DNA from 3 places in the Streptococcus parasalivarius genome. Region 3 is predicted to be linked to each of the others. Evidence: predicted binding sites of a transcription regulator. Region 3 holds the regulator's gene; each other region holds the start of a gene.
The links. The regulator Rex, encoded in region 3, represses fermentation and respiration genes when NADH is low (regulators of the CRP and FNR family bind a similar motif). The targets are predictions, from matches to a motif close to TTGTGAANTANTTCACAA.
Positions count from the first base shown of each region.

Region 1: lpdA (dihydrolipoyl dehydrogenase) is a predicted target of Rex. The motif match lies at 7,139-7,156, and genes of this name have one in related genera.
Region 2: pflB (formate C-acetyltransferase) is a predicted target of Rex. The motif match lies at 1,320-1,337, and genes of this name have one in related genera.

Region 1 covers NZ_BAABOB010000001.1:320,484-330,622, reverse strand. Annotated here, with positions in the region: gene ACYVQ1_RS01655 (CPBP family glutamic-type intramembrane protease) at 1-139, opposite strand, end outside; gene ACYVQ1_RS01650 (hypothetical protein) at 236-547, opposite strand; gene ACYVQ1_RS01645 (TetR/AcrR family transcriptional regulator) at 658-1,245, opposite strand; gene ACYVQ1_RS01640 (class I SAM-dependent methyltransferase) at 1,401-1,994, shown strand; gene ACYVQ1_RS01635 (dihydrolipoamide acetyltransferase family protein) at 2,176-3,405, opposite strand; gene ACYVQ1_RS01630 (alpha-ketoacid dehydrogenase subunit beta) at 3,416-4,447, opposite strand; gene ACYVQ1_RS01625 (thiamine pyrophosphate-dependent dehydrogenase E1 component subunit alpha) at 4,464-5,537, opposite strand; gene lpdA (dihydrolipoyl dehydrogenase) at 5,642-6,982, opposite strand; gene ACYVQ1_RS01615 (CsbD family protein) at 7,551-7,754, opposite strand; gene ACYVQ1_RS01610 (GlsB/YeaQ/YmgE family stress response membrane protein) at 8,011-8,250, opposite strand; gene ACYVQ1_RS01605 (TIGR00341 family protein) at 9,015-10,040, shown strand.
Region 2 covers NZ_BAABOB010000006.1:41,001-51,139, reverse strand. Annotated here, with positions in the region: gene pflB (formate C-acetyltransferase) at 1-1,102, opposite strand, end outside; gene dinB (DNA polymerase IV) at 1,370-2,476, shown strand; gene ACYVQ1_RS06745 (peptidase) at 2,593-3,483, shown strand; gene ACYVQ1_RS06740 (transporter substrate-binding domain-containing protein) at 3,700-4,530, shown strand; gene ACYVQ1_RS06735 (amino acid ABC transporter permease) at 4,918-5,664, shown strand; gene ACYVQ1_RS06730 (amino acid ABC transporter ATP-binding protein) at 5,664-6,407, shown strand; gene ACYVQ1_RS06725 (DUF4059 family protein) at 6,622-6,846, shown strand; gene trxB (thioredoxin-disulfide reductase) at 6,879-7,832, shown strand; gene rsmD (16S rRNA (guanine(966)-N(2))-methyltransferase RsmD) at 7,959-8,522, shown strand; gene coaD (pantetheine-phosphate adenylyltransferase) at 8,555-9,052, shown strand; gene ACYVQ1_RS06705 (SepM family pheromone-processing serine protease) at 9,030-10,106, shown strand.
Region 3 covers NZ_BAABOB010000003.1:80,211-90,349, reverse strand. Annotated here, with positions in the region: gene radC (RadC family protein) at 1-594, shown strand, start outside; gene ACYVQ1_RS03855 (gamma-glutamyl-gamma-aminobutyrate hydrolase family protein) at 652-1,347, opposite strand; gene ACYVQ1_RS03850 (redox-sensing transcriptional repressor Rex) at 1,340-1,999, opposite strand; gene ACYVQ1_RS03845 (DUF1831 domain-containing protein) at 2,142-2,489, opposite strand; gene ACYVQ1_RS03840 (cysteine desulfurase family protein) at 2,491-3,603, opposite strand; gene ACYVQ1_RS03835 (ribose-phosphate diphosphokinase) at 3,607-4,578, opposite strand; gene ACYVQ1_RS03830 (CYTH domain-containing protein) at 4,852-5,427, opposite strand; gene ACYVQ1_RS03825 (GTP pyrophosphokinase) at 5,523-6,197, shown strand; gene ACYVQ1_RS03820 (NAD kinase) at 6,169-7,005, shown strand; gene ACYVQ1_RS03815 (RluA family pseudouridine synthase) at 7,002-7,898, shown strand; gene pta (phosphate acetyltransferase) at 7,914-8,897, shown strand; gene ACYVQ1_RS03805 (peptide ABC transporter substrate-binding protein) at 9,133-10,139, shown strand, end outside.

The DNA of each region.
Region 1 (10,139 bases), on a different contig from region 3:
GGATAAACAGTAGTGAGGCACCCAGACTACTCCTGTCTGGGAAACACCATAGGATAACTTGCCCTACTATATATGTAGCAAAGAGGGCAGACAGTACATACCAGATAGCGACTGATTGTTTTGAAATAAATTTGCTCATTTTTTCTCCGTAACGGGATGGTAAAATTGACAGTATCTCTTTTTTATGGAAGGTTGATTCGTAATTGTAGAAATAAACACATTGTCTTTAAAAATCTTATTTAATCTTGTGTTTGTTCATCTTTTCTTCAAAGATGTCTGTCATAATCTTACGTAACTCTTCTCTCTCTTTTTCAGGAAGGTCCCCTTGGCGCTTAGCCACTGCATAAAGTTCAGGATATTGCTTGGCTACACGCTCGACTGTCTTAGTCGTCGCATGCCCTCTGACAAAGAAAGGAATACGTTTAATCCATTCTTGTGGTACGAGAGCGAGCAACTTCTTAGCCGCTTCCTTATCAGAAATCTCAGCTGTGCTCAAACCTTTTTCGATTTGCTTTTGTTCTTGTTCTGTAAAATCTTTTAATTCCATAACTTGCTCCTCTTTATCTTTATATAGTAAATTTCACACCCATGCATGAGAATATACAACTGATTGGGATGGGATGTTGCTAGCTGTGAACAATAATAGAATTAGGAAAATCATGATTTCTTTTTTCCTAAAATACCGTACAAAAAGATCTGATGAATTTGCTCAACCTCTGTCTCTAAATTGTCACTATGGGCTAAGTGATTTCCCATACCATTAAGAGCATCCATGACATTTAAGATAAGCTCTGTCGATAGGTCTTCAGCAATAAGGCCCTCTGCTTTTCCGAGATGAATATAAGCACGATAGATGTCACGTTTTTTTGCAGTTATTGCTTTCGTTAGGAGAGTTGAGAAAACAGAATCTTCCACCGTTTTATCTTGAAAATAGTCCGAGATTTGCTGACTCATTTTCTCCTGACATAGGGCAAAAGCCTGGTCTAATTTTGTTTTAAAATCTAGATTGCTATTTAAAATGTCCTCAGCTTGTTGGGTTATTTCTTCAAACAAGTCATTAACACAGAGAGCCACCAAATTATCTTTGCTCCCAAAATAATTGTAGATAGAAACAGGTGATACTTCTGCTACCTCTGCAATAGATTTTATACTCGTTTCCTTAAAACCTTTGTCTTTAAACAAACGCAAAGCTGCTTGAATAACCGCTTGCTTCTTTTTCTCAGTCGTCTTTTGATATTGATTCATGTGAACACCTCAGTTACTACCAATTGTAGCATAAGTTTGAAATACATACCTGTATATTTCATTTTTTCTTGCTATTCTTACTAGCTTTCTCTATAATAAAGTTTGAATTTAAATCATCTATATTTCAAACTTTATTTTCAAAAATGGGAGGGAACATGCTCATTCAATATCTTATAAAGCAATCTAGAAATCCGAGTGGTCTTGTTGGCCGAGTGATTACCAACATCTGGTCGTCCTATTTTAAGGAACTCAGCCTTTGGGCAATAAAACAAACCACTATCCCTAACAATAGTCGTATTTTAGAAGTCGGTTATGGCGGTGGTAGCACTATCAAAAACCTACTTGCTTTAGATAAAAATCTTGACATTCATGGCATTGATATTTCCAAGGAGTCTTATCAAACTGCTAAACGGATGCTTTTAAAGTCAATAGAAAACGATAGTGTCCAGCTGATGGTTGGCAAGGTCGAAAACCTCCCCTACCAAAATCACTATTTTGATCTTGTCTTTGCCATTCAGACCCATATTTTCTGGAAAGATTTAAAAGAGAGTTTTCAGGAAATCTATCGAGTCATGTCCAATCATTCTACTCTGATTATTGCTTCCGAAAAAGAAAAAATTAAGTATCATATGACAGATTATGGGACAAGCCATGAATTGAGGCAGTTGTTAACAAGTATTGGCTTTTCAAAGATTGAAGAAAGACAGCATCAAAAATGGGTTTTGTATATTGTCACTAAGGGTGATTAGGAAATTTAATAAGAAACTCCTTAATCAAATCCAATGTCTCAACCCTAGCAAAACACGAAAAGAGAAGACTAATTTTGTCTTCTCTTCATACTAGGTTGTGGAACATCAACAATTACTTTACTTTTCTACCTCTAGCAAGTCCTATTCGTCCACAATTGCATCTTACAAATGGATAATTCTGTTAGAAAATAAGGAGATACGGGTCTTCCAGATAAGATATAACTTGTGCTAAAAATTCAGCTGCTGGAAGGCCATCGATGACTTGATGGTCGAAGCTCAGACTCAATGGAAGATAGTCTTTTTGAACAACCTCTCCCTCCTCATTAAATGCCAAAGCTTGTTGAGTTGCTCCTACTCCAAGAATTGCCACCTCTGGGGAGTTAAGGATTGGTGTAAAGTATTCTACACCTGGCCCCCCTAGATTCGTAATTGAGAAAGTAGAACCACTATATAGGTCAGATGGAAGTGTACCTTTTCGAGCTTGATTAGCCAGAGTCTTAATGCTTTGACCAAGATCTGCTAAAGTCATACGGTCTGCGTCTCGAATCACAGGGACAACCAAACCATCATCCAAAGCTGTTGCCATACCAATATGAATGCGTTCTTGAATCTGATGAATGCCGCCACCATACCAAGCATTCAAAGCTGGAAAATCTCTCAAAGCTTTGGTTACTGCTTTAGTTAATAGAGTTGTGATACCTAGTTCACCATTTTCAAGTGGAGTATGGACCTTGGCCTTAAGTTCTTTACGGAATTTCAAAAGCTCAGTCAAATCAGCCTTACGATGGAGTGTCACTTGAGCAGAAGAATGAAGACTGTTCATCATACGTTCGGCAATAATCTTACGCATGCCTTGGAGTCCCTCACCGTATTGGCCTGAGGTCATAGCTTGTGGTAGAGGTTCTACAACCTTATCAGCAACAAGACTTGGTTGATAAGCTTCTACATCACGTCTTGTAATACGACCATTTCCACCTGTCCCTTTAATAAGGGAGATATCATAGCCTTTCTCAGCAGCCATCTTACGAGCCACCGGTGTAATGAAAATGCGTTCACCACTAGTACGAGCTATAGGTGCTGTAGTAGATTTAGGACTAGACGGTGTTGAATCTTTAGCGACTTCAGTTGGAGCTTCCTCTTGTGCAGGAGCCTCTTGGGTTCCTACATCCTCTCCTTCCTGACCAACCCATCCAACAACTTCCTTACATTTAACTGTAACACCTTCACCATGCACAATGTCTAGAACAACCCCAGAAGCAGGGGATTCGACTTCACTAGTCAATTTTTCAGAACTAATTTCCAATAAAGGCTGACCACTTGTTACTGTATCACCAACTTGGACCAACCACTTTTGAATGAGTCCTTCAGTCATGGTTAGGCCGAGCTTGGGCATTAAAATTTCTGTTGCCATAAGCGCCCTCCTATCCTTTCAAGTCCTGAATCAATTCATCAGCTACTTTCAAAACCTTATCCGCATCAGGGATATAGGCTTGTTCTAAGTTTGTCGCAAATGGAACAGGAGTATTTGGTGCACAAACACATTTCACTGGTCCATCAAGATAATCAAAAGCTTTATCTGAAACTATAGATGCAATATCAGTTGCAGTATTGTTATGTGGGTTGGCCTCATCCACAATAATTAAACGACCAGTTTTCTTCACGGAATTTAACACTGTTTCTTCATCCCATGGAGCAACTGTACGAAGATCAATCACTTCTACAGAAATGTTGTCTTTTGCCAAGCGGTCTGCGACCTCATAGGCTACATACAACATCTTACCAATTGTCACAATTGTTAAATCGTTACCTTCTCTACGAACGGCAGCCTTACCAATTGGTACAGTATAGTATTCTTCTGGCACTTCCCCTTTTAATCCATATAAAGTCTTGTCTTCAGAAAAGATAACTACATTATCATCCTCTATTGATGCTAGGAGTAATCCTTTGGCATCATAAGGGGTAGCAGGAACGACCACCTTAATACCAGGAATCGATCCAAATAAACCGTAATAGGATCCAGAGTGTTGCGCCGCAGCTGAAGCTCCTGCCCCGTGCATAGTACGAACAACCATGGGAACTTTAGCTTTACCGCCAAACATGTAACGCATCTTAGATGCCTGCCCTAATAGGGCATCAAAACAGAATCCAATAAAATCATTAAACATCAACTCTGGTACAGGCCTTAGTCCCGTAAGCGCCATCCCCACCGAAGCTGATAGATAGCCGTGCTCAGAAATCGGAGTATCAATAACACGTTCCCTGCCATATTTCGGCATCAATCCTCGTGTGATACCCATGACACCGCCCCAGGCATCCTCGTTATTATTTTCTAAGTGTTCAACATTAACACCACCTGCGATATCCTCTCCTAGGAGAACAACTCGCTCGTCTCTTTCCATGGCTTGATCGAGCCCTTCATTGATGGCTTTCATAAATAATGTTTCTCTAGTCATTATGAATCCTCCTCAATCAGTCTGCAAATACGTCTTCGTAGAGAGCTTCTTCTTTTGGAATTGGGCTCTCTTGAGCAAAGTGGATTGCATCTTCAACATCTTTTTGTGATTGGGCAACAATCTCATCCAATTCATCTTGGCTAAGGATACCCTTTTCAGTTACCAGGTCACGAAATACTTCCAAGGCATCCACATCTGCCCATTCTTTTTCGATTCCATCTGGTGCTTTGTATTTTTGCTCATCTCCTTCGAAATGGCCATGGTTACGATAAGTAATAGCTTCAATTAACGTTGGACCATCTCCACGACGCGCACGTTCAACGGCCTCTTTAGCCACTTGATAAACAGCAAATAAGTCCTTACCATTAACGCGAACTCCAGGCATATTGTAAGCTTGTGCACGTTCAGCAATTGTTGGAGAACCTGATGAATACCATTGTGGTGTTGATTCTGCAAAAAGGTTGTTTTCATTTACAAATACCACAGGTAGATTCCAAATAGAGGCCATGTTTAAGCACTCATGAAAATTACCTTCATTGGCAGCACCATCACCAAAGAAACATACAGCAACATCATCAGTCTTTAGATATTTGTTGCGCATAGCAGCACCAGTCGCAAGACCAAAGCCTCCGCCTACCATACCATTAGCACCAAGGATTCCTTTATCCAAGTCAGCGATATGCATAGAGCCACCCTTACCTTTACCAAGCCCAGTAGACTTACCAAAGATTTCAGCCATCATTTTTTTAAGGTCTCCACCTTTAGCCACACAGTGTCCATGTCCTCGATGTGTGCTAGTAATGTAGTCTTTATCAGTCAGGTTAGCACATACCCCAGTCGCAATAGCTTCCTCACCTGAGTAAAGGTGAACAAATCCTGGAATTTGACCGATTGAAAAGAAATGTCGTGCATTTTCTTCAAAATTTCGAATATCCCACATTGTCTTATACATGGATTTAGCCTCTTCTTTTGAAACATTTTCCACACCAAGATCATGGGCAGTTTGAACCTTAACTTCTTCCTTGGTTAAGGTTTGTCCCTGATGTTTTTCTTTCATTAGGGCTTGTGGCAATTCTTGATAATGTGTCATATTGTTTCCTCCTTCTATAGAGAGCTTTATAAAAAACAAATATTATTGACAGATATATAGATTTGAAAAAATGAGAATGGCTGTGCTAAACCTATCCATCGACCTTAGGACCTTAAAATCAGTCTTGCAACTTCCTGAACTAACTCAGAAATTGTTGGATGTGCAAAAATTGTCTTATCAAGCTGATCAAGTGTTCCTTCAGCATCTTTCAAGACAATCAAGGATTGTAGAATATCAGTTGCATGTGGACCAACGATAACGGCACCTAATAGTAGATGATAGCGTTTTTCGGAGACAATTTTAACAAACCCCTTTGCTGAATTAGACGCAATGGCTCGACCATTATAAACATAAGGAAGTTGACCAACTGATATATCATATCCTTGTTGTACCGCCTCCTCTTCTGACAAGCCAAAGGAAGCAATCTCCGGCGTTGTAAAGAGCGACCGTGGAACACTTGAATTATCAACCGGTTCCTCAGCCTGACGACAAATGGCTCGAACAGCTTTGATTCCCTCGCTACTAGCAACATGAGCTAACATATATCCAGGAATCAAATCCCCAATCGCATAAACACCTGATTGAGATGACTCGTAATAACTATCTACCTTAATAAAGCCTTTTTCGGTCAGCTCCAAACCCATCATTTGGGCTAACTCAATATTTGGCTTACGCCCAGTTGCTACAAGTAAGTTATCATAAGAGTAGGACTTGCCATCTGCTAAAATTACAGCATTTTCTTTAACCCTATCTATGCTAACTCCCTCCAGAATGGTAATTCCAAGTTGTTCCATCTTTTCTCTAATAATGGAACGTGCTTCGTCATCTTCAGTTGCTAAAATTGTTGGTGCAACCTCTATCACTGTCACATCCACACCAAGTGGAGCCATGGCAAAAGCTAACTCAACGGAAATAATACCTCCACCAATGATAACCAAACGTTGAGGAAGTTCCTTTAAGTTGAAAAAGCTATCTGTTGTCAAATAGTTAACATCGTTAATACCAGGAATAGGAGGAATAAATGGATGACTCCCCGTCGCCAAAATAACAGACTTACCTGAGACTCTTTCACCATTAACTTGGAAGGTTTTATCAGAAATATAAGCTGCCTCACCTTCAATATAGGTAATACCTAATTGTTTAAAACTTGATTGAATACCAGACTGTAGTGTTGCTACGACTTGATCTTTGCGAGCAACAAGTTTTTGAAAATCAAGATTATCATTTAAAACTGTCACTCCATACTGAGAGGCTTCTTTAGCAGCTAATAGCCAATGGGCATGTTCAAGATAGGCTTTGGATGGGATACAGCCAACGTTCAAACAGGTGCCACCTATGGAGTTTTTCTCAATGACAGTTACCTTTTTACCTAAACGGGCAGCTTCTTCAGCAGCAACATAACCACCAGGACCTGCCCCTATAATGAGAATATCACATTGACTCAAAACAATACTCCTTTCTAGAATGGAAGTCGGCTGTTAGCCGAACCACTTCAAGTAGGACAAAAACTCGGAGATGTTTTTGAAAGCGTTTTCTATGCTTTGATTATAAAACTAATACTTATGAAAATCAAGTAATTCACTGAAAATGTGATGTTTTGATAGTGAAAATATTCACAAGTAATGCAAACGTTTGCCATTCCCTATTCGGGATGACGTCAGCACTTATATTTTGCTGATTTTTATAGACACTAGATAAATATAAATTTCCCCTAATCATTAAATAATTCTTCAAAATGTTATAAAAACACTCTAGCGTCTATAGCTTGGATAAAACTATAGAAATTAGAGTGCTTTTACTATTAGAAAGAATATATATATATGGAATTAAAAAGGAATTTTAATTAATCTAAAGAAAGTTGATTTTTCAACTGAATAATATTATAAGAATATCGATTTGTAGTTATTTTGAATGTAATCTTATAAGTGAATAATTAGGAGTAGAATATGACAACCCTATCTTTTTAGTAGAGTAGCTTTTTAGAATTATGTGAAAAATCAATTGACTTTATAACTATTTATCGTCTTTTTTTACCATATTTTTAACGCCTTCGATAGCTCCTTCAATAGCATCTTTGGCGTCTTCAGCAACTTCTTTCACTTTTGAGACTGCTTTTTCCGCAGCACCCTCTTTTTCTATTTTTTTATCACCAGTTAATTTTCCGACACCTTCTTTAAATGCGCCTTTAGCTTGGTTGAGTTTTTCTTCTACTGACATAATTTTATCCTCCTTTGGACATAAAGATTTTTAAATATGAACGCTCTTAAACAATACATTCAAATTTTTGAGTATAAAAAGATAAGTTAAATTATAGCTTTTGTGTTGAAGTCGAGTCATAAACAGCTTGAACACCCTCACTAACGTTATCTTTATTTGCTGATAAACCATTAGCTAGTCCATGTTTACCACTTTTTTAATTTATCGGCACTAAGTTTGCTAGTTGATTGGAGTCTTCCTGTCGAAATATTGAAAACTATTCTTTTTTCCCTAAGAAAAATGATACTACTGCAACAACAATAACTGCCCCTAAAATTGATGGAATTAAGGCCATTCCAGCTAGTCTAGGTCCCCAAGAACCGAAGAGTGACTGTCCAACAGATGAACCAATTAAACCTGCAAAGATATTGGCAATTATTCCCATGGAACCTCCCTTTTTAGTGATTCCACCAGCAATAAAACCTATAAAGCCTCCGACAATAATGGCCCAAAGCATAATGTCTCCCCCTTTCTAAATTGAGGAAAGTTAGATTATTTGGACAATCAAACAATCTAAAAAGTTACATTTTAGCTAAAACATTTTTTATATTAATCTTAACAATCATAAGATTAATGTTAGTATATACCTGTTAATAACAGTATAAGTTAATCAAATTGATAAGTCAATGAAAATGTTTGCGCTTACACAAAAATAGACATGAAAACCATCATTGACCTTTGCAATCGCTTGCATAGTTTTACAATTTCGCTTATCTCATTTTTTATTAAAAATCTACACATACTTCTACTATTATTAGGACTTCCTCTAAATGGATTGATTTATGAATAAAAAGTTTGATTAAACTGGTACATTCATATGATTGATTAACATTTTAGCCACAAAAGAAAATAGCCCTAAGACGTTCGAGTGACGAAAGTAAAAATAAAATGTATAATTGAGACATGTAAGCCCTTACACAATTTTCTTTAAATAGTAAGTATCTAACAAAATAGTATAAATAATACACCAAACACTTCATCACTTTCAGTAGGAGTTTAAAATTAATATGGAGTAGTGAATTGATTACAAATTGAAAGTAGAATATAAAACACGCCCAGGTAAAGAAGTTACAATAATAATGACCAATGATTTAGATACGTCGTCAAAGAGTGAGCTTAAAAAGTTGTTCCCTCAAGATATTCTTTCCTTTCAGAAGAGGTCAAACAGTATTGAGTAACTTCTTAAAAAGTTGACTATAGTAACAAAGAGGGAGTACTGTTATGGAAAAAGTTTTGAAGGATGATAAACTTTATTCTTTAATTGAATTTAGGGAAAAAATCTATGAGGATTTAGAATTATCAAAAAGTGACTTAACCACTTTATTGTGTGCGATGTTGATTGCATCTATTGGTTTGAATATGAATTCTATTCCAACAATCATAGGGGCAATGTTGATTTCTCCATTGATGACACCTATCCTTGGAGTAGGTTTTGCGTTAGCAATATTAGATACAAAACTTCTCAAAAAATCGTTTAAAGTTCTTTTTATTCAAGTTGCAGTAAGCCTTTTAGCCTCTACACTTTATTTTTTACTTTCGCCCATTTCTTACGCAAGTACGGAAATTATTGCTAGAACTTCGCCCACAATTTGGGACGTTGTGATAGCATTTGTCGGTGGATTAGCCGGCATTATTGGAGCACGAAAGAAAGAAGCTAATAACATTGTTCCTGGTGTCGCCATTGCAACTGCTCTTATGCCACCCGTTTGTACCGTGGGGTATTCTATTGCCACAGGAAATCTTGAGTATATGATAGGGGCGTCATATTTGTTCTCCATTAACTGCAGTTTTATTATGATTGCTACATATATTGGCACTAATGTGATGATGATTAAAAATCCTTATGTTAAACATAATCGTGAAGCCTCTAAAATGCGAAAAATATTAATTCTAGTCTCGCTTGTTCTTATTATTCCAAGTTTAGCTTCTGCAACTACCTTAGTTAGAGATACGCTAATCAATGAGTCTATCAATAATTATCTATCTGATCAATTTGAAAACCATACTATTTTGAAAAAGAATTATATTAAAGAAAACAATACACTAAAGCTAACTATTTCAGGTAAGTATCTTTCAGAAGCTGAGTTACAAAGTATCATTAACAAACAAAATGAATATGGTTTGAAAAATATCTCGATTCAGGTTTCACAATTAACAAATGATAGATTAACTGAAAAAGAATTAGTCGACTACATCATTCAATATAAAAACGATGATGATCTTCAACAAATAGAAAAGGATAAGTAAAAAGAATCCCCAAATAACAACAAGTCATGTGAGATATTAATTTGATAAGCATAAGAAACCGTTGAAAAGTATTGTCACTAGTAGTCCATAGGAGAAAAT
Region 2 (10,139 bases), on a different contig from region 3:
TCAAGTTTGGTTCTGGAGAGTTACCGATGTTGTCAAGAGTGTTCAAGAAACGGAAGTCCATCTTAGTAACACGGTGACGTCCGTCAGCACCCATACCAGCCATTGAAGTTGTGATGAATGTTGGGTCACCTGAGTACAATTGGTCGTAAGCTTTTGTACGAGCAAACTTAACTGTACGAAGTTTCATAACGAAATCATCAACGAATTCTTGGATTTCTGATTCAGTGTAAGTACCACGAGCAAGGTCACGTTCTGCGTATACGTCAAGGACGATTGGCACACGACCAAGTGAAGTAGCGGCACCATTGATTACACGACATACTGCCATAAAGGCGATGTTTGTCCATTGGATAGCTTCTTTAGTATCGAAGGCAGGACGACGAACATCTACACCGTAAAGGTCACCAAGGCGAACAACATCTTGAAGTGCTTGGTATTGAAGGTTAACTTCTTCACGAAGACGGATAGTTTCTTCGTCGATTTCTTTAATAGCATTCCAGTCGTTAACTTTTTCTTGCATCAAGTAGTCAGCACCGTAAAGGGCAAGACGAGCGTAAACCCCGATGATACGTCCACGTGAGTAAGCATCTGGAAGACCAGTAACTGTGTGAGCGTGACGTGCACGACGGATGTTTGAAGTGTAAGCACGGAAGATACCATCGTTAACTGTAGTCACGTATTTTGTGAAAATTTCGTGTACAGCTGGGTCTGGTTCATAACCGTGTTCTTTCAAAGCAGTTTCCGCCATACGGATACCACCTTTAGGCATGAAGTTCAATTTGAAGAGCTCATCATTTTGGATACCATAGATAAGTTCATCTTCTTTTGAAATGTAACCTGCGTCAATGTCAGCGATTGAAGTTGGACGAGTATCCATTGGGAAGCGTCCTTCAGCTTCATAGCCTGCTTTAGTTTCATCTACGATTTTTTTAATTTTTAGAGAGCGTTCAGTTGGTCCTGCAAGGAAGCTTTCGTCACCATCATAAGGTGTGTAGTTTGCTTGAACGAAGCGTGAAACGCTAGCTTTTTCTTTCCAGTCAGTTCCTTTAAAGCCTTCCCACGCTTTTTCAAAAACATCTGTGTTAGTTTTGACCGTTGCCATAGTTTGAATCTCCTATAATTCTAGTAACAAAATCATCTGTTACATTCTCTAGAAGTATTCTATCACACAGTAACCGCTTACACAACTTTAAAACTCCATTTTTAGAGACATTCTTTTATAATACAGTTTTGAAAACGACAAATCTGTATTATAAATTTCTGTTTTTTGATAGATTTTGGTATCATAAGGGGAGAATGCTTTGTAGGCCCAAAGTTTTATGTGAAAAGCTTTACAATGAGATAAATCTGAGAAAGGAGGCAGGGAGCCATGTTAGAGTTTCCTCTAATAAATGATACCAGTCGGAAAATCATCCATATTGACATGGACGCCTTTTTTGCTCAGGTCGAGATGAGGGATGACCCCAGTCTTAAGGACAAGCCGGTTATTATCGGTCATGATCCTAGAAAAACAGGGGGACGTGGTGTGGTATCAACTTGTAATTATGAGGCTAGAAAATATGGTGTCCATTCAGCCATGTCTTCTAAGGAAGCCTATGAACGTTGTCCTAATGCTGTCTTTATCTCAGGAAATTATAGCCATTACCGAGAGGTAGGGATGCAAATTCGTGAGATTTTTAAACGCTATACTGACTTGGTTGAGCCTATGTCTATCGATGAAGCCTATCTTGATGTGACGATAAATAAACTTGGTGTCAAATCGGCGGTTAAGGTAGCCAAGCTTATCCAGTATGATATCTGGCAGGAACTTCACCTGACTTGTTCAGCAGGCGTTTCCTATAATAAATTTATCGCCAAACTAGCCTCTGATTTTCAAAAGCCTGCTGGTTTGACGGTGGTACTTCCAGAGGAGGCTCAGGAATTTTTGGAAAAGCTCCCTATTGAAAAGTTTCATGGGGTAGGTAAAAAGTCAGTTGAACGTCTTCATGACATGGACATCTACACCGGTGCCGATCTTCTGAAGGTTCCTGAGATGACTCTGATTGATCGTTTTGGACGTTTTGGATTTGATCTCTTTCGAAAGGCTAGGGGAATTTCCAATAGTCCTGTTAGGCCCAATCGTGTCCGTAAATCTATTGGAAGTGAGCGAACCTACGGCAAGCTTCTTTATAGTGAAGATGACATCAAGGCTGAGTTGACTAAGAATGCTAGGCGAGTAGCTGAAAGTGCTCAGAAAACTAAAAAAGTCGGTCGAATTATTGTCATCAAGGTCCGTTATTCGGATTTTTCAACCTTAACCAAGCGTATGACCTTGGACAAATCGACCCAGGATTTCGACACCATCGAAAGGATTGCTCATACCATTTTTGATCAACTGGAGGAAAATAGCAGTGGTGTTCGCCTCTTAGGTGTTACCCTGACAGGTCTAGAAGACCAAGAGGGCAGGCAGTTAGATTTGGATGATTTGGAGTCATGATTTAAAAACAATATAATAGGTAGAGTTTTGCTTCATACCCTGAAAAGTGACCTTGAAGAATCATCAGACCTATGCTATCTTAAATAGTAACTAAAAGAAATGAGGGAATAATCTTAATGAAAAAAGTTCTTACCTATTTAGGACTGATTCTGGCAGCTTGTTTGGTTCTCGTAGCTTGTGCTTCCAATAAACCAGCTGAGAAGAAAAAGGCGACACCAACTCCGACAGAACGTGCCAAGGCTGATGCGACAGTTTTAATTGATACCATGCTTGGAAAATCTAGTAACGGTTTTTCAAAACTCTACGGTGAAAATTACGAAACCTGGACTGAAACGAATGTCTTTGAAAAACAGGTTGCAGACACTATTGAAGAGAAGGGGTATACACCGGAAGAAAAGTATACGTTTAAATATATTGAAGGCTATGATGCCAAGACTCCAACTCAAGTACTTTCTAAGTTCCTTAAGGTCCGTCGTAATATGATTGGTAAGATTCAGGACTATAAGCTGAAGGATGTCAAAGTTAAGGGAAATGATGCGACAGTTACCTTTACTTCACGTTCTGTTAGTGCCTATGGAGCTGCAGCTGCTGTTCGTACTCTCCTTATGAGTCTCTATGACAACGACATTGACAAGTTGAAACAATGGAATCAAGCTGATAACAACGATGTGGAAAAGGGAAAGGCCAAAGATCTCACAACGAAGTTCCTTTATGGTGAAAACTTTAACGGTGATTTGACGCAATTTAAGGACATTGATAAAGAAATGTCCTATACACCTTTGACAGGTGCTGATAATCTGGAAAAGACCTTCAAGCTTACCAAAGATGATGGTGGAAACTGGACTATTTCTGTAGAAGATTATAAAGAGCTTGCCGAAGCCTTGGTCGACCATGACGAATCAGGAAGCAGAGCCGTTTACGCCGAACGTATCCATAAGAATTTGTCAGACTATCAACCTGAAGATAGTAGCGACTCAAGCAGTAAATCATCAGATAAGGATAAGTAGTGTTTTATTGGATTTGATGTTAAACATGTACGGAAAGCTGTTTTGGACGAAAAGAGTTGTCACATGAGTGGTAGCTTTTTTCTATCTTGTTATTCTTCCTCTCACCCCCTATAACCTTTATCTATCACCACTTAGGTTTTTATTATTAGACGAGTTGGGATGAAGATGGTAAACTGTTATCACTAACTATTAATGAAAGTTTCGAGGAATATAGATATGAAAAAATGGCTTGCAGGTTTAGGGATTCTTGGCTTATCAGTTCTGACTTTGGCTGCTTGTGGAAACAAGAGTGATGGTAAGGCATCTGGTGAGAAGCAGACGATTACTGTTGCGACGGACTCTGATACGGCGCCCTTCACTTTCAAAAAAGGTGACGACTTCAAGGGGTATGATATTGATTTGGTCAAGGCTATTTTCAAGGACTCTGATAAGTATGAGGTCAAGTTTGTAACGACACCTTTTGATTCCATCTTGACAGGGGTGGATTCTGGACGTTATCAGATTGCGGCTAATGATTTCAACTATAATGAAGAGCGTGCGCAGAAATATGGTTTCTCAGATCCGATTTCACGTTCTAACTACGCCATCACTAGTGCTGAGGGGACCAAGTATACCAGCCTAGACGATTTGTCTGGTAAGACGACAGAAGTACTTCCTGGCTCTAACTATGCTCAATTGCTTGAAAATTGGAACCATGCCAATGCGGACAAGACACCAATTACAATCAACTACGCTTCTAGCTCAACTGGTCTTTCAACACGTGTTCAACACATTCAAGAAGGAAAAATTGACTTTATCCTTTATGATGCCATTTCGTCTGAGTACATTGTCAAAGATCAAGGTTATAAGTTGGCTGTAAACAAGATTAAAGACGATATCGGAATGAAGACTGATGGTCTTGAATATCTTCTTTTCTCAAATGATAAGCAAGGTAAGGAACTCAAGACTTTTGTCAATAAACGTATCAAAGAGCTTAAGAAGGATGGAACCATTGCCAAACTCAGCAAGGAATACTTCGGTGGCGATTACGTCAGTGATTTGAAATAAGACTGTTAAAAGTTGAGACTGCTGTCTCAGCTTTTTGACGTTAATAAAGCTGAATTATCAGTGATATGATTTCCTTATCACTTTGATAAGAAAAGACTATTTCACAGACTTTCTGAGTCGTGCTAAAATGAATATTATAAAATTTATGATAAGATATTTGAACGGTTAGCACTAGGCTAACCGACTTTTTTAGAAAGAAAGGGCGACATTGTGAAAAAGAGTATAGAAGCATTTAATCGGTCACCTTGGTATCTCCAAGTTATCCTTGGCTTGGTTGGTTTGGCAGTAGCTGTTGCTTTAGCCATTCCCTTATCATGGCTAGTAGAAATCCTTTGGGGCTATGTTTTGCAACTGGTTACGGTTGTCTTCAAATGGATTTCATCTTGGATGCCAGCTGGTAAGCTCTTCTCATGGAAGGCTGTCTTCGATGCTGTTCCTAAGATTGTGGAACGCTTGCCTTTAACTTTGGGATTGACTATTGCAGGGGCCTTCTTCGGTTTGATTTTGGCCCTTGTCTTTGCGGTTGTTAAAATCAATCGAGTACGTATCCTTTATCCAATTCAAGCCGTTTTTGTGAGCTTCTTGCGTGGGACACCAATCCTTGTACAACTCATGTTGACTTACTATGGTATTCCACTCTTCCTCCGTTACTTGAATGGTGAGTTCGGCTTAGATTGGAACATTAATGAGATTCCACCAGCTATCTTTGCCATTACAGCCTTTGCCTTTAACGAAGCGGCTTACATGAGTGAAACCATCCGTGCAGCGATTCAAGCTGTGGATGCTGGAGAAATCGAAGCTGCCCGTTCTCTTGGGATGACATCAGCACAGGTTTACCGTCGTGTCATTATTCCAAATGCGGCTGTTATTGCGACACCAAGTTTGATTAACAGTTTGATTGGTTTGACTAAGGGAACATCACTTGCCTTTAGTGCAGGTATCGTCGAAATGTATGCACAGGCTCAAATCTTGGGTGGTGCCGACTACCGTTACTTTGAACGTTATATCTCAGTTGCCCTTGTATACTGGGCAATCTCAATCTTGATTGAGTACATTGGTCGTTCAGTTGAAAATCATATGGCCATTAAGGCTCCTGAATCGACTGACATTTCTAGCATTGGAGGTGACCGCTAATGATTAGTATCAAAAATTTGACCAAGGAATTTTCAGGACAAAAGGTTCTCGATGGCATTGATATTGACATTGAAAAAGGTGAAGTTGTAGCTCTTGTTGGAGCCTCTGGTGCAGGGAAGTCGACGATCCTTCGTAGTTTGAACTATTTGGAACAGCCTGATTCTGGTACTATCACCATTGACGATTTTAAGGTGGATTTTGAAACAATTACCAAGGAGCAAATTCTTACCCTTCGTCGTAAGTTAGCCATGGTTTTTCAACAGTTTAACCTCTTTGAGCGTCGTACAGCCTTGGATAATGTTAAGGAAGGTCTTAAGATTGTTAAGAAATTTTCTGACGAAGAAGCTACCAAGATTGCGAAAGAAGAGCTCGCTAAGGTTGGACTTTCTAATCGTGAAAATCACTACCCACGTCATTTGTCAGGTGGTCAAAAGCAACGTGTGGCCTTGGCTCGTGCCCTTGCTATGAAGCCTGATGTGCTCTTGCTTGATGAACCAACATCTGCTCTTGACCCTGAGTTGGTTGGTGAGGTTGAAAAATCAATCGCAGATGCGGCTAAGTCAGGTCAAACCATGATTTTGGTCAGTCACGACATGAACTTTGTTTATCAAGTGGCTGACAAGGTGCTTTTCCTTGAAAAAGGTCATATCCTTGAACAAGGAACACCTGATGAAATATTTAACCATCCAAAAGAAGAGCGAACAAAAGAATTTTTCGCTTCTTATTCAAAACAATATCTTTAAGATGGGATTTTTGTTACAATAGAAAAGGTGATGGGATAGGACTACATTTCTAATTCATAGTCAAAGTCCCACAAGGATGATTAGGAACTTTTGAATACTTCAAAGGCGACTAAGGAGTCCAATCAGATACTGCACTGTGCAGTTATTACTATTCGGATTCAGAGGTTGGAGAATGTTGTCTCTGCCTTTTCTATTTTTCACTTTAGGATGACTTATGTTATTAAATATTTTTAAATTTTATCTCTTAGGCCTTGTGATTGCTTTCTTTGTTTGCTTGGTGATCGGTGCCTTATGGCTTGGGTGGCGTGCCCTACGTCGTGTAGACAAAACTGTTAAGGAGCGTCAAGGTGCCCTCTATGATGCTATTATGATGTCGATGGTTTCGATTCCAGTTTTGGCATTTGCTTTTATGGCGATTCTTATCGTACTGAATGCATAATTCTAGCTTTGTTGGCGCATTAGGTGTAAGATATCTCTACAAGAAAATCATATAAGGAGTTACTCATGTACGATACAATTGTTATTGGAGCTGGTCCTGCGGGGATGACTGCAGCACTTTATGCAGCTCGTGCCAACCTTAAAGTGGCAACTTTGGAGCAAGGTGCTCCTGGTGGACAGATGAATAACACATCTGATATTGAAAATTACCCTGGTTTTGAAAGTATTTCTGGTCCAGAATTGTCAATGAAGATGTTTGAACCCTTGGAAAAATTGGGTGTTGAAAATCTTTACGGTATCGTATCTGGTATCGAAGACAAGGGTGATTATAAAGTTGTCAAAACTGGTGATGAGGAGTACCAAACCAAGACAGTTATCATTGCGACAGGTGCCAAACATCGCCACATTGGTGTTGCTGGAGAAGAAGAGTACAACAGCCGTGGTGTATCTTACTGTGCGGTGTGTGATGGTGCCTTTTTCCGTAATCAAGACCTCTTGGTTGTTGGTGGTGGAGACTCTGCCGTTGAAGAAGGAATTTATTTGACACGCTTTGCCAATAGCGTGACCATTGTTCACCGTCGTGATGAATTGCGTGCCCAAAAGGTTCTTCAAGACCGTGCCTTCGCCAATGAAAAGGTCAAGTTTATCTGGGATTCAGTGGTTGAAGAAATCAAGGGTGATGACATCAAGGTTCGCAGTGTTGATATCAAGAATGTCAAAACTGGTGAGGTGACTAACCACGAATTTGGCGGTGTCTTTGTTTATGTGGGACTTGATCCTGTTTCAGATTACTTGACAGGTCTCGATATCACTGACCAAGATGGTTGGGTAATTACAGATGATAAGATGGCGACACGTATTCCTGGTATCTTTGCCATTGGGGATGTCCGCCAGAAAGACCTTCGCCAAATTACAACAGCCGTAGGGGATGGTGCCACAGCTGGTATCGAAGCCTACAACTACGTGACTGCACTTGGTGATAAGTAACATGAATGGAAACTCGGGAGGTTCTCGAGTTTTTTGTGTGGTCTTGTAGGTATTTAGCATGACTAGATTTCTTTGTGGCAACATCTATGTGTAATTTTTTGTTATAATAGAAAAGTCTTACTAAAAATCAGTAAAAACGAGGTGACCAACTTGCGTGTTGTAGCAGGTGATTTTGGCGGGCGTCCGCTTAAAACGTTAGAAGGCAAAACGACTCGTCCAACAACGGACAAGGTCAAAGGTGCTATTTTCAATATGATTGGTCCTTTCTTTGATGGAGGGCGTGTTTTGGATCTCTTTTCTGGGAGTGGTAGTCTGGCTATTGAGGCTATCAGTCGTGGTATGTCGTCTGCTGTCCTCGTGGAAAAGGATCGTCGGGCACAGGCTATTATCCAGGAAAATATCAAGATGACCAAGAGTGAGAAGCAGTTTCAACTTTTGAAGATGGATGCAGCGCGTGCATTGACACAATTGACAGGAAAGTTTGATTTGGTGCTTTTAGATCCGCCTTATGCCAAAGAGCAGATTGTGGCTAATATTACTCAGTTAGAGGAGCAAGGGCTCTTGGCTGAAGAAGTTATGTTGGTTTGCGAGACGGATAAGGCTGTAGACTTGCCTGAAGAAATTTCAAACTTTGGGATTTGGAAGCAGAAAACCTATGGTATCAGTAAGGTGACCGTTTACGTGCGTTAGCCTTTGGTAGGGAAGTTGTAGAAAGGAATGCTATGACAAAGATTGCTATGTTTACGGGGTCTTTTGATCCAATTACCAATGGGCATATGGATATCATTGCCAGAGCCAGCAAGCTCTTTGATGAGCTCTATATTGGACTATTTTATAATAAAAATAAGCAGGGCTTCTGGGACATTGAGACTCGCAAGCGTATCTTGGAAGAGGTTGTAGCAGATTTTCCCAATGTCAAGGTTATAACGGCTCACGATAGTCTGGCTGTAGATGTCGCCAGAGATCTTGGGGTGACTTATCTGGTTAGAGGCCTTCGCAATGCGACAGATTTTGACTATGAGGCCAATATGGATTATTTCAATAAGGGGTTGGCGCCTGAGCTTGAAACGGTTTATTTGATTGCTAGTCATGAGGTGACACCAGTGTCCTCGAGTCGTGTGCGTGAGTTGATTTATTTTGAGGCGGACATTAGTTCTTATGTTCCTCAAGCAGTTGTTAAGGAAGTGGAGGCCAAGCGTGGCAAACAAGAACGAATCTAAATCACTATTAGGGAAAATTTGGCGGATTAAGTGGTGGTTGCTAAGTATTTTTACGGTACTTTTCCTCCTCTTTTCCCTCTTTTTCCCGCTAAATAATTATTATGTTGAGCTTCCAGGTGGGGCTTTTGATACCAAGGAAGTCTTGACTGTAGATAAGAAAGCTGATGATTCAAAAGGATCCTACAATTTTGTGGCAGTGGCTCAAACCAAGGCGACTTTGGCCCTCATGCTCTATGCTCAGCTTAATGATTTTGCAAAGCTTCAAACAGCTGAAGAGGCGACTGGAAATTACTCTGATGAAGATTTCATGCGTATCAATCAATTCTACATGGAGACTTCCCAAAATCAGGCGATTTATCAGGGCTTGACTCTGGCTGGTAAGGAGGCTAGCTTGGAGTATATGGGTGTTTATGTGCTTCAGGTGGCCGATGATTCTAGTTTCAAGGGTGTCCTTAATATTGCGGATACGGTGACAGCTGTCAATGGCAAGACCTTTGATAATTCTACTGACTTGATTAAATACGTCCAAGGACTTAAGTTGGGTTCAAAAGTCAAGGTCACTTATACGACAGAGGACAAAGAAAAGACTGCCACTGGTAAGATCATTAAGATTGCTAATGGTAAAAATGGTATCGGTATTGGTTTGACGGATTATACTGAGGTCAAGAGTCCTGAAAACGTGAAGTTTAAACTTGATGGTGTTGGTGGACCAAGTGCGGGGCTTATGTTTACTTTGGCTATTTACGATCAGGTGTCTGGTCAAGACCTCAAGGCTGGCCGTAAAATTGCTGGAACAGGCACTATTGAAAAGGATGGGGCTGTCGGTGATATCGGTGGGGCCTACCTCAAGGTGAAATCAGCGGCTGATAGTGGCGCAGATATTTTCTTCGTGCCAAATAATCCAGTAAGTAAGGAAATGAAAAAGGCTGATCCGGATGCCAAGACTAACTATCAAGAGGCCAAGGAAGCTGCCAAGAAACTGGGGACCAAGATGAAAATCGTCCCTGTTAAAACAGCTCAAGAAGCCATTGATTATTTGAAAAAGACTAAGTAAGAAGAGAGAGTAGGACAGGCAGAAATCCATGAT
Region 3 (10,139 bases):
GCGATAGTGCTGCGGACGGGGACTAAGTCTGAGTCGGTCTTATCTATGGCCAATCGTATTTTGAAAGGGATGACGAGTTTGGCGGATTTGTCTCGTTTGTCCTTGAAAGAGCTTCAGGAGATTCCTGGTATTGGGCGTGTGAAATCCATTGAACTGAAGGCTATGGTGGAGTTGGCTAAGCGGATTGAGAAGGCTGAGCTAGCGCGTTCTGAGCAGATTATGTCCAGTCAGCAGGTGGCGCGTCGTATGATGTTGGATATTGGGGACAAGCCTCAGGAGCATCTGGTGGCTATCTATTTGGATACGCAGAATCGTATTATTCAGCAAAAGACGGTCTTTATTGGTGGGGTCCGTCGTTCGATTGCTGAGCCACGTGAGATTTTACATTATGCCTGTCATCTGATGGCAACGTCTTTGATTGTGGTTCACAATCATCCTTCGGGGGAAGCCTATCCTAGTCGTAATGATATTGATTTTACTCAAAAGATTAAGCGATCCTGTGACGACTTGGGAATTTGTCTGCTTGATCATCTGATTGTTGGCAAATCAACCTATTATTCCTTTCGTGAGGAGAGGGAGGATTTTGAACTTTAAGGAGAGTCTATCAGTTAAAGACACAAGAAAAGCAACTGAATGCAGTATCAGTTGCTTTTAAAGTTCATTTACGACGTATTCAAAGAGTTTAAGGTCTTCTTCACGTTTGTGTAGGAGAAGCTCTGGATGCCACTGAACACCAAGGTAACGAAGGTCTGGAGTGTTTGATTCAACAGCTTCGATAGTGTTATCCTCAGGGTCACGCGCAATTACACGGAGGTCAGAGGCCAAGTGCTTAATACTCTGATGGTGGAAAGAGTTGATAGAGGTTTCACGACCGTAGATCTCCGCTAACTTACTGTGTTCGTCGATAATCATCTCATGGTAAAGGTAATCAGAAGGCTTGTCCTGCCAGTGTCTTTCAATGTCTTGGTGGAGACTACCACCAAGGGCAACATTCATGAGTTGTGTTCCACGACAGATTGAAAAAATCGGTTTTTTCTGTTTGGTAGCTTCTTCGATTAAGGCCATCTCAAAGAGATCACGCTCGAGGAAAAAGTCATCCTCACTGGCATGATTTTCTTCGTTGTAGAATTTAGGGTCAACGTTTTGACCACCGATGAGGACAAGCTTGTCAATCATGGAGATATAGGTTTTAGCTTCCGAAGGATCGGATACTGGTAGAAGGATTGCTAGACCACCAGCTTTTTGAACTCCTTCTACGAAGCCGGATGGGGCATAAGACCAGTGGATATCTTCATGAGCTGGATTAGGCCTTACATTAGCTGTGATACCGATAATTGGTTTAGTCATTGTTTCTCCTTGATTTTTCTTCTTCTTTCATGAAATAGAGTAGGGTTTGTAGTTCGCTAGTCAAGTCTACATATTGGACCACCACATGGCGTGGCAGATTGAGGTTGACTGGAGAGAAGCAGAGAATGCCTTCGATTCCAGCATCAACCAAAAGCTCAGCCACTTCCTGTGCCTTGACTGATGGCACTGTCAGGATGGCCGTTTTGATATCTTCCTGGGCAATCTTTTCCTTGATTTGAGAGATACCATAGATAGGAATCTTGTCCTCAGTCTCGCTTCCTACCAGTTCGTTATCGTCTGTATCAAAAGCCATAACCAGCTGCATGCGGTTACGTTCTTGAAAACGGTAGTGTAGAAGAGCACGCCCGATATTTCCCACTCCTACAAGGAGTACCTTAGTTGTCGCATTATCATTAAGGAGTTCAGCGAAAAATGTCATCAGCTTACTAACGTCATAACCAAAACCACGGCGACCTAGCTCACCAAAATAGGAGAAGTCACGACGAACAGTGGCAGGGTCAATTCCAATAGCTTCAGCAATTTGTTTGGAACTTGCTTTGTCGATATTTTCACGATGGAATCGTTTGAAAATTCGATAATAGAGAGAGAGACGTTTAGCTGTGGCGTTTGGAATGTTTTTCTCAAATGTCATTGATCGCTTTCCTTTCTTCAATTAGTATGATTCTCTTATATTTTAAGAAAAGTTTGTGAAGATTGCAACAAAATAGTGTAGATGAGGCGATATAAAAAACCTATCACTAGGATAGGCTATTTCTATATATCTAGAAAAAGGTTTAAACTTCTTCTTGCTCAAAAACTTGACGGTCTACCAAACTCTGCATCAAGAAGTAGAATTTTTCTTGTAAGATGTGGTGGTCTTCATTTTTAAAGATATTAACGTTACGAAGACCAGATTTGTCTGTGATTGACAATTTGAAACCTGTCAAATCTTTGTTAATAGTGATTTTGAGTGGGAAACCTTCGCCTGAATTAGGCACTTTTTCGAGAAGGCGGTGCAACTCGTAGTTTCCGATTTTATTTTGCACAAAAGTCGTATCACGTAGAGTGAATTTTTTGACATTAGGACTGATGGTGTAACGGTACTTACAGTCAGTCAAATGAATGCTTTTTTCAAATGCCATGTTAGTCTCCTATGATTTGATTAAGTTTTTCTGCTAGGGCCTGGAGTTCTTCAGCGGTATTTTCCTCTGATAAACTAATGCGAATGGCTGTTTTTAGCTTGTCAGAATCCTTGCCATAGAGGGCCTGGATGACATGACTTGGATCAACAGTTCCAGCAGTACAAGCAGAACCTGTTGAGACAGCAAAGCCTGCGAGGTCTAACAAGGTTAAGAGAGGGCCGTTTTCCTTATCAGGAAAACTGATGTTGATGACGTGAGGTAGGCTAGGTCCTCCACCATTGATTTCATAAGGAATGGTAAGGGAATCTAGAAAGGTCTGACGAATCGTTTCAACGTGCTGGTAATTGTCTTGGTAGTGGTCGCTAGCTTGTTTGTAAGCTGCGGTCATACCTGCAATCCCGACCAGGTTTTCAGTACTGGCACGGCGTTTTTCTTCTTGCTCACCACCGTGGAGTAGGTTGTCAAAATGCAAATCGTTATGATAGAGCAAGCCGACACCTTTAGGTCCGTGGAATTTATGGGCACTAATAGAGAGAAAATCGGCTCCAAGTTCCTCTGGGTGAATAGGAAGCTTTCCTGCTACCTGAACGGCATCGACGTGGAAGGCAGCTTGGTGATTGGCAAGCAAGTCACCAATTTCCTTAATAGGAAGTAATTGGCCAGTCTCATTATTGGCATACATAATAGAAACCAGAATGGTATCGTCACGTAAGGCATCAGCGATTTGTTGGACAGTAATGACTTGATTTTCTGGTTGAATATAGGTTACTTCAAAACCAAAACGCTCTTCCAAGTAGGCCATGGTGTGAAGGACAGAGTGGTGTTCAATAGCAGTTGTAATCAGGTGCTTACCTTTAGCTTGATTGGCTAGGGCGTAACCTTTGATAGCTGTATTGTTTCCTTCAGTCCCACCAGAAGTGAAAATAAGCTTACGAGCAGGGACTTCAAAGTGTTTGGCCATTTCTTCACGGGCTTCACGAAGTTCCTTAGAAGCCTGTCGACCGTAAGCATGGAGGCTGGATGGATTTCCAAAGGTTTCAGTCATGACATGTGTCATAGCTGAAATAGCAGCAGTATTTAAAGGAGTTGTTGCTGCGTTGTCCAAATAAACCATAGCTTAGTCCTCGTTTGCAGTGTAAGCAAAGAGTGGGCTAAGTGGTTGACGTTCGAAGATACGAGTAGTAGCGTTAGCGATTAGCTTACTTGCTGAAATGTATTTAACGTTTGTAGGAACTTTTTCTTTAGTTGCAACTGAATCTGTCACCAAGATTTCTTTAATTGGAGCAGCGTTGAGGACTTCAGCAGCACCTCCTGCAAAGAGACCGTGACTAGCTACTGCATAGATGTCTTTAACGCCACCACGTTCAAGGATTTTAGCAGCTTCAGCAAACGTTTTACCAGTGTTAAGGATATCATCAACCAAGATTGCTGTTTTTCCTTCAACCTCACCGATGATGTAGCCTTCTTCACGTTCTGAATCATCTTGAGCGTAGTCAATGATAGCGATTGGTGCATCAAGGTAGTCCGCCAAGCTACGAGCACGTTTAACACCTGAGTTTTTAGGGCTAACAACGACAACATCACTTCCTGTGAATCCTTTTTTGTTGTAGTATTCAGCAAACAAAGGCATTGTGAAGAGGTTATCTACTGGGATATCGAAGAATCCTTGAACTTGGACAGCGTGAAGGTCAAGCGTCAAGAGACGATTGACACCAGCTTTAACTAGCATATTGGCAATCAATTTAGCAGTGATGGGTTCACGTGACGCAGCGATACGGTCTTGACGTGCATAACCAAAGTAAGGCATAACAACGTTGACAGAGTTAGCACTGGCACGTTTGCAGGCATCAATCATGATGAGCAATTCCCAAAGGTGGTCGTTAACAGGGTTGCTAGTAGATTGGATGATATAGATATCGTCCCCACGAACAGACTCTTCAATGTTGATCATGATTTCACCGTCAGAAAATTGACGTGAAGATACTTTACCAAGTGGCAATCCAGTAGCCTCAGCAATTTTTTCAGCAATTTCTGGGTTTGAGCTGAGCGAGAACAATTTCAATTGTGGGTTTGCTTTTTGATGTACCATGACGATGGTGACTCCTTTAAAAAAATAAGATGCTAAGCCCAGTTAGGGCTATTGTAATAAAACTACAGATAGTTCTATTTTAGCAAAAAGAAGCAGAAATTTCAGCCTTCAAAGTGTGGTATTAGTGAAAAATACCGAACCTTTGTTAGATAAAACGCCTTTGTATGCGTTTTTAGAGAAATCTATTACCCTCTGGAGTTCTAAATACTTGTGGCATTTGAAGCTACATGTGTTTAAAATAAAAAAACAAGGAGCCAACTCCTTGTCTAAATTTTAGTCTTTGTCTCGTTTGAGGGTAGCTACAAAGCGTGCAACCTTACTCTTGGCATACTTAAAGTCAATGTTATTTTCTTTAAGAAAGGCATCAAAGTCGTCTTTACCTTTCTCAGCATCCGAAACTTCTAGTTCAAGCTCGTAATCTTTCTTGTCAGCATAGACATTGACATCAAGAGCCATGAGGCCGATGTTGGTCTGGTACTCGCGACGAGTTGTGGTCAAATGTCCGAGGATGGTTAGGTCCTCTAGTTTAACCCCACGTTCTAAAAGAATGGATTTGATTTGACAATCAGGAAAGTCCAGCGACTTAGTCAAAGCCTTAGCATCCGCACAATCCATGGTAAGGTTGTACTCCATGTTCCCGACTTTTTCAGGGATTTTCAAGGTCAGCTCACCATGAGTGGGAAGTGTCCTAATACGCAAAGACAACTTTTTATTTCTCATGTCACTCTGAGGAGTGTCGATGTAGTAGTTTGTTTGCGTAACAGGTGTCACATGGGAGAAAAGCATCGCTAAACGATTGTACTCGTCTTTGGTGAGTAGAGTCTTGTACTCTATCTCTAAATGGTTCATGTGTGTCCTCCCTTGTGCTTTCAAATGTGGTATAATATAACAGATTGTATTTATTTTATAAAAAACTAAAGCTTTTGACAAGGAGGAGTCCTATCTTGACCATGGATTGGGAAGAATTTCTAGACCCCTATATTCAGGCCGTAGGTGAGCTCAAAATCAAGCTCCGAGGCATTCGTAAACAATTTCGTAAGCAAAATCGTCACTCGCCTATTGAGTTTGTGACGGGACGTGTGAAGTCAGTGGCTTCCATTGAGGAGAAAATCGCCCTTCGTGGCCTTTCGGTTGAAAATTTGGCTCAAGATATGCAGGATATCGCTGGTCTCCGAGTCATGGTCCAATTTGTCGATGATGTGGATGAGGTTTTGGCTTTGCTTCGTCATCGTAGTGATATGACGATTATTTCAGAGCGAGACTATATCAGAAACCGTAAAAATTCGGGTTATCGCTCTTATCATGTTATCATCTCTTATCCCGTTGATACCATAGATGGTCGTAAGGAAATTCTTGCAGAGATTCAGATTAGGACTTTGGCCATGAACTTTTGGGCCACCATTGAACATTCCCTTAATTACAAGTATCAGGGGAATTTTCCTGAGGAGATTAAACTTCGCTTGGAAACTACGGCCCGCATGGCTTATGAGCTTGACGAAGAGATGCGGAAGATACGTGATGATATTAGAGAAGCCCAGTTGCTCTTTGATCCAATTAATAGAACTTTGAAGGATAGTGTAGGAAATAGTGATGACACAGATGAAGACCTCTTCGGATGAGATGAAGGTAGCTATTATTGCCAATGGCAAACCCCAAAGTAGGCGTGTTGCCTCGAAACTTTTTAATGCCTTTCGAGATGATCCTGATTTTTATTTGACCAAGAAAAATCCAGATGTGGTCATCTCAATTGGTGGTGATGGCATGTTGCTATCGGCCTTTCATATGTATGAAAAAGAGCTTGCGCATGTGCGTTTTGTAGGGATTCACACGGGTCATTTAGGCTTTTATACGGATTATTTGGACAGTGAGGTGGATCAATTAATCGAGACGCTTCGAAAAGATAGTGGTGCAAAGATTTCTTACCCTCTTTTGAATGTCAAATTGACCCTGGCTGATGGTCGTTCTTTTACATCGATTGCCCTCAATGAAGCAGCCATCAAGCGTAATGAGAAAACCATGGCAGCAGATGTTTGCCTTAATGATGTCTTGTTTGAGAGCTTCCGTGGAGATGGGTTGTCAGTGTCGACGCCTACAGGATCAACGGCCTACAATAAATCCTTGGGTGGTGCGGTCCTTCATCCCACTATTGAAGCCTTGCAACTGACAGAGATTGCCAGTCTTAATAATCGTGTGTACCGGACCTTAGGAAGTCCCCTTATTGTGCCCAAGCATGAGAAGATTACCGTTTATCCTACCCGAATGGGAAGCTACACTCTATCCGTTGATAATAAAATCTATACCAACCGTAATGTGAAAAAGGTAGAATTTTCGATTGACCAACGAAAGATTTCCTTTGTTGCTAGTGCTAGCCACACAAGTTTCTGGGAACGCGTACGTGATTCCTTTATTGGAGACATGGAAGAATGAGATATGAATTTACCGTAGGACGTTCATGTCGAGTTAAGACCTTTTTGAAGGAGCACGATATTTCAAAAGGACTTCTGGCCAAGATTAAGTTTGAAGGTGGTCATATTTGGGTCAATGGCGAGGAGCAGTTTGCGACTTATCCTGTCCATGAAGGAGATGTGGTTGCCATTGAAATCCCTGACGAGGCACCGCATGAAACCTTGAAGCCAATTCCTTTTGACTTGGATATCGTCTATGAGGATGATAACTTCTTGGTGATTAATAAACCCTATGGCTATGCTAGTATTCCAAGTGTTAACCACGATAATACCATGGCTAATTTTGTCAAACATCATTTTGTCAGCAATAATTATCCCAACCAGCGTGTGCATATTGTGACACGTTTGGATAAGGACACCTCTGGTCTCATGCTGTTTGCTAAGCATGGTTACGCCCATGCTCGTATGGATAAACAGTTACAACAGAAGTCTATCAAGAAACATTACTATGCCTTGGTTGAAGGTGACACCAAACTTGAGAAGCAGGGTGAAATCATTGCACCGATTGCGCGCGATGAGGATTCCATTATCACACGTCGAGTCCATAAGTCGGGGAAATATGCCCACACTAGTTATCGTTTGGTAGGTGATTATGGTAGGGTTAAACTGGTTGATATCAATTTGCATACTGGGCGTACTCACCAGATTCGCGTCCACTTTGCCCACTTAGGCCTTCCCCTTTTGGGAGATGATCTTTATGGTGGTTCTCTAGACTATGGTATTGAGCGCCAGGCCTTGCATTGTCACCGTCTTGCATTTGTTGATCCTTTCACCAAAAAAGAGATGGTCCATGCATCTTCCTTGACAGATGATTTTGAAACCGTTATCATGAATTTACAAACTAAAAAAGATTGATTGAGGAATTTTTTTATGCGTAGTCTATTTGGTGAACTTCGTGAACATATTTTAGGGAAGGGTATTAAGATTGTTTTCCCTGAGGGTAACGACGACCGTGTGGTTCGTGCAGCAGCCCGTTTGAAATTTGAAGGATTGGTTGATCCTATTATTTTGGGAGACCCAGCAGAGGTTCACAAAATCTTGCACGATCTCGGTTTTGCAGACTTTAACTATACAATTATTAATCCTGAAACCTATGAAGATTTCGAGGAAATGAAGGAAAAATTTGTTGAAATCCGTAAAGGGAAAGCGACAATGGAAGATGCGGAAAAGTTGCTTCGTGATGTCAACTATTTTGGTGTTATGTTAGTTAAACTTGGTTTAGCAGATGGAATGGTTTCAGGTGCGATTCATTCAACAGCGGATACGGTACGTCCTGCCCTTCAAATTATCAAAACAAAACCAGGCATTTCACGTACATCAGGTGTCTTCCTTATGAACCGTGAAAATACCGATCATCGCTTGATGTTTGCTGACTGTGCTATCAATATTGAACCAAATGCTCAAGAATTGGCAGAAATTGCAATTAATACTGCCGAAACAGCTAAAGTTTTTGGTATTGATCCTAAAGTGGCTATGCTTAGCTTCTCAACAAAAGGTTCTGCTAAATCGCCAAAAGTTGACAGGGTTGTTCAAGCAACAAATATTGCTAAAGAAATGCGTCCTGACTTGGCTATTGATGGGGAGTTGCAGTTCGATTCAGCATTTGTTCCAGCAACAGCGGCTATTAAGGCTCCAGATAGTGACGTAGCAGGACATGCTAATGTCTTTGTTTTCCCTGGCTTGCAAGCAGGTAACATTGGATATAAGATTGCCCAACGTTTGGGAATGTTCGAAGCTATCGGACCAATCTTACAAGGTCTTAATAAACCAGTAAACGATCTTTCTCGTGGTGCTAGTGCTGAAGACATTTATAATTTAGCTATTATCACAGCTGCTCAAGCTCTTAATAACTAATTTTGTCTCAAAAAAGAGGTCTGACCAAGGTGTTAGGCCTTTTTGTTTTATGCATGACTGGTGATTAAAAATAAATCGATTAAAGTAGCTAGAAATCCAGGAAATACAATGGACTGTTGAGTTTGCCATGTTTCATTATGTACTTTGCTTGTGCAAAATATTCTGAAAGTGACTGTTTTTCTTGATTATTTATGCTATAATGAAAGAGTAAAATTTTATTTTTTGGAGAAATCTTATGAAAAAAAGCAAATGGTTAGCCCTCGCGGGTGTGGCACTCCTCAGTGTAGGTGCCTTAGCGGCTTGTTCTTCTAAGTCAAGTACTAGTGGAACGACTTATGGTTATGTTTATAATTCAGATCCAGAATCATTGGATTACATCACTTCAAATACAGGACCTACAAAAATTGCTGTAACTAATGGTGTAGATGGACTTATGGAAGCGGACAAATATGGTAATCTTGTCCCTTCAGTAGCTGAAGATTGGTCTGTCTCTCAAGATGGTCTGACTTATACTTATAAAATCCGTAAGGGAGTTAAATGGTATACTTCTGATGGTGAAGAGTATGCTGATGTGACTGCTAAGGACTTTGTGACTGGTCTTAAGCATGCGGCTGATGGCAAGTCTGGAGCTCTTTACTTGGTGCAAGATTCTATTGCTGGCTTGTCTGACTACCTCTCTGGTGCCAATAAAGATTTCTCAAATGTAGGCGTTAAAGCAATCGACGATTATACATTGCAATACACCCTTAAAAAACCTGAGCCATACTGGAATTCTAAAACAACTTATGGCTTGCTCTTCCCAGTTAACGAAGACTTTCTTAAGAATAAAGGGAAAGATTTTGGTAAGTCAACAGACCCAACCTCTATCCTCTATAATGGTCCTTTCCTTCTCAAATCTTTGACAGCTAAATCATCTATTGAGTTGACTAAGAATGAAAATTATTGGGACAAGAAAAATGTACACTTTGATGCCATCAAATTGTCATATTATGACGGTTCGGATCAAGAGGCTCTAGAACGTGGTTTCACGGATGGTGCCTATAGTTTGGCTCGTGTCTACCCAACGAGTTCTAACTATGCTTCTGTAGAGAAGAAATATAAAGATAACATTTATTACACTGCAGCAGGTGCGTCTACATCAGCCATTGGTGTTAATATCGACCGCCAAAGCTATAAATTCTCAGCCAAGAAGACGGATGCTGAAAAGACATCAACTAAGAAGGCTCTTCTAAACAAAGACTT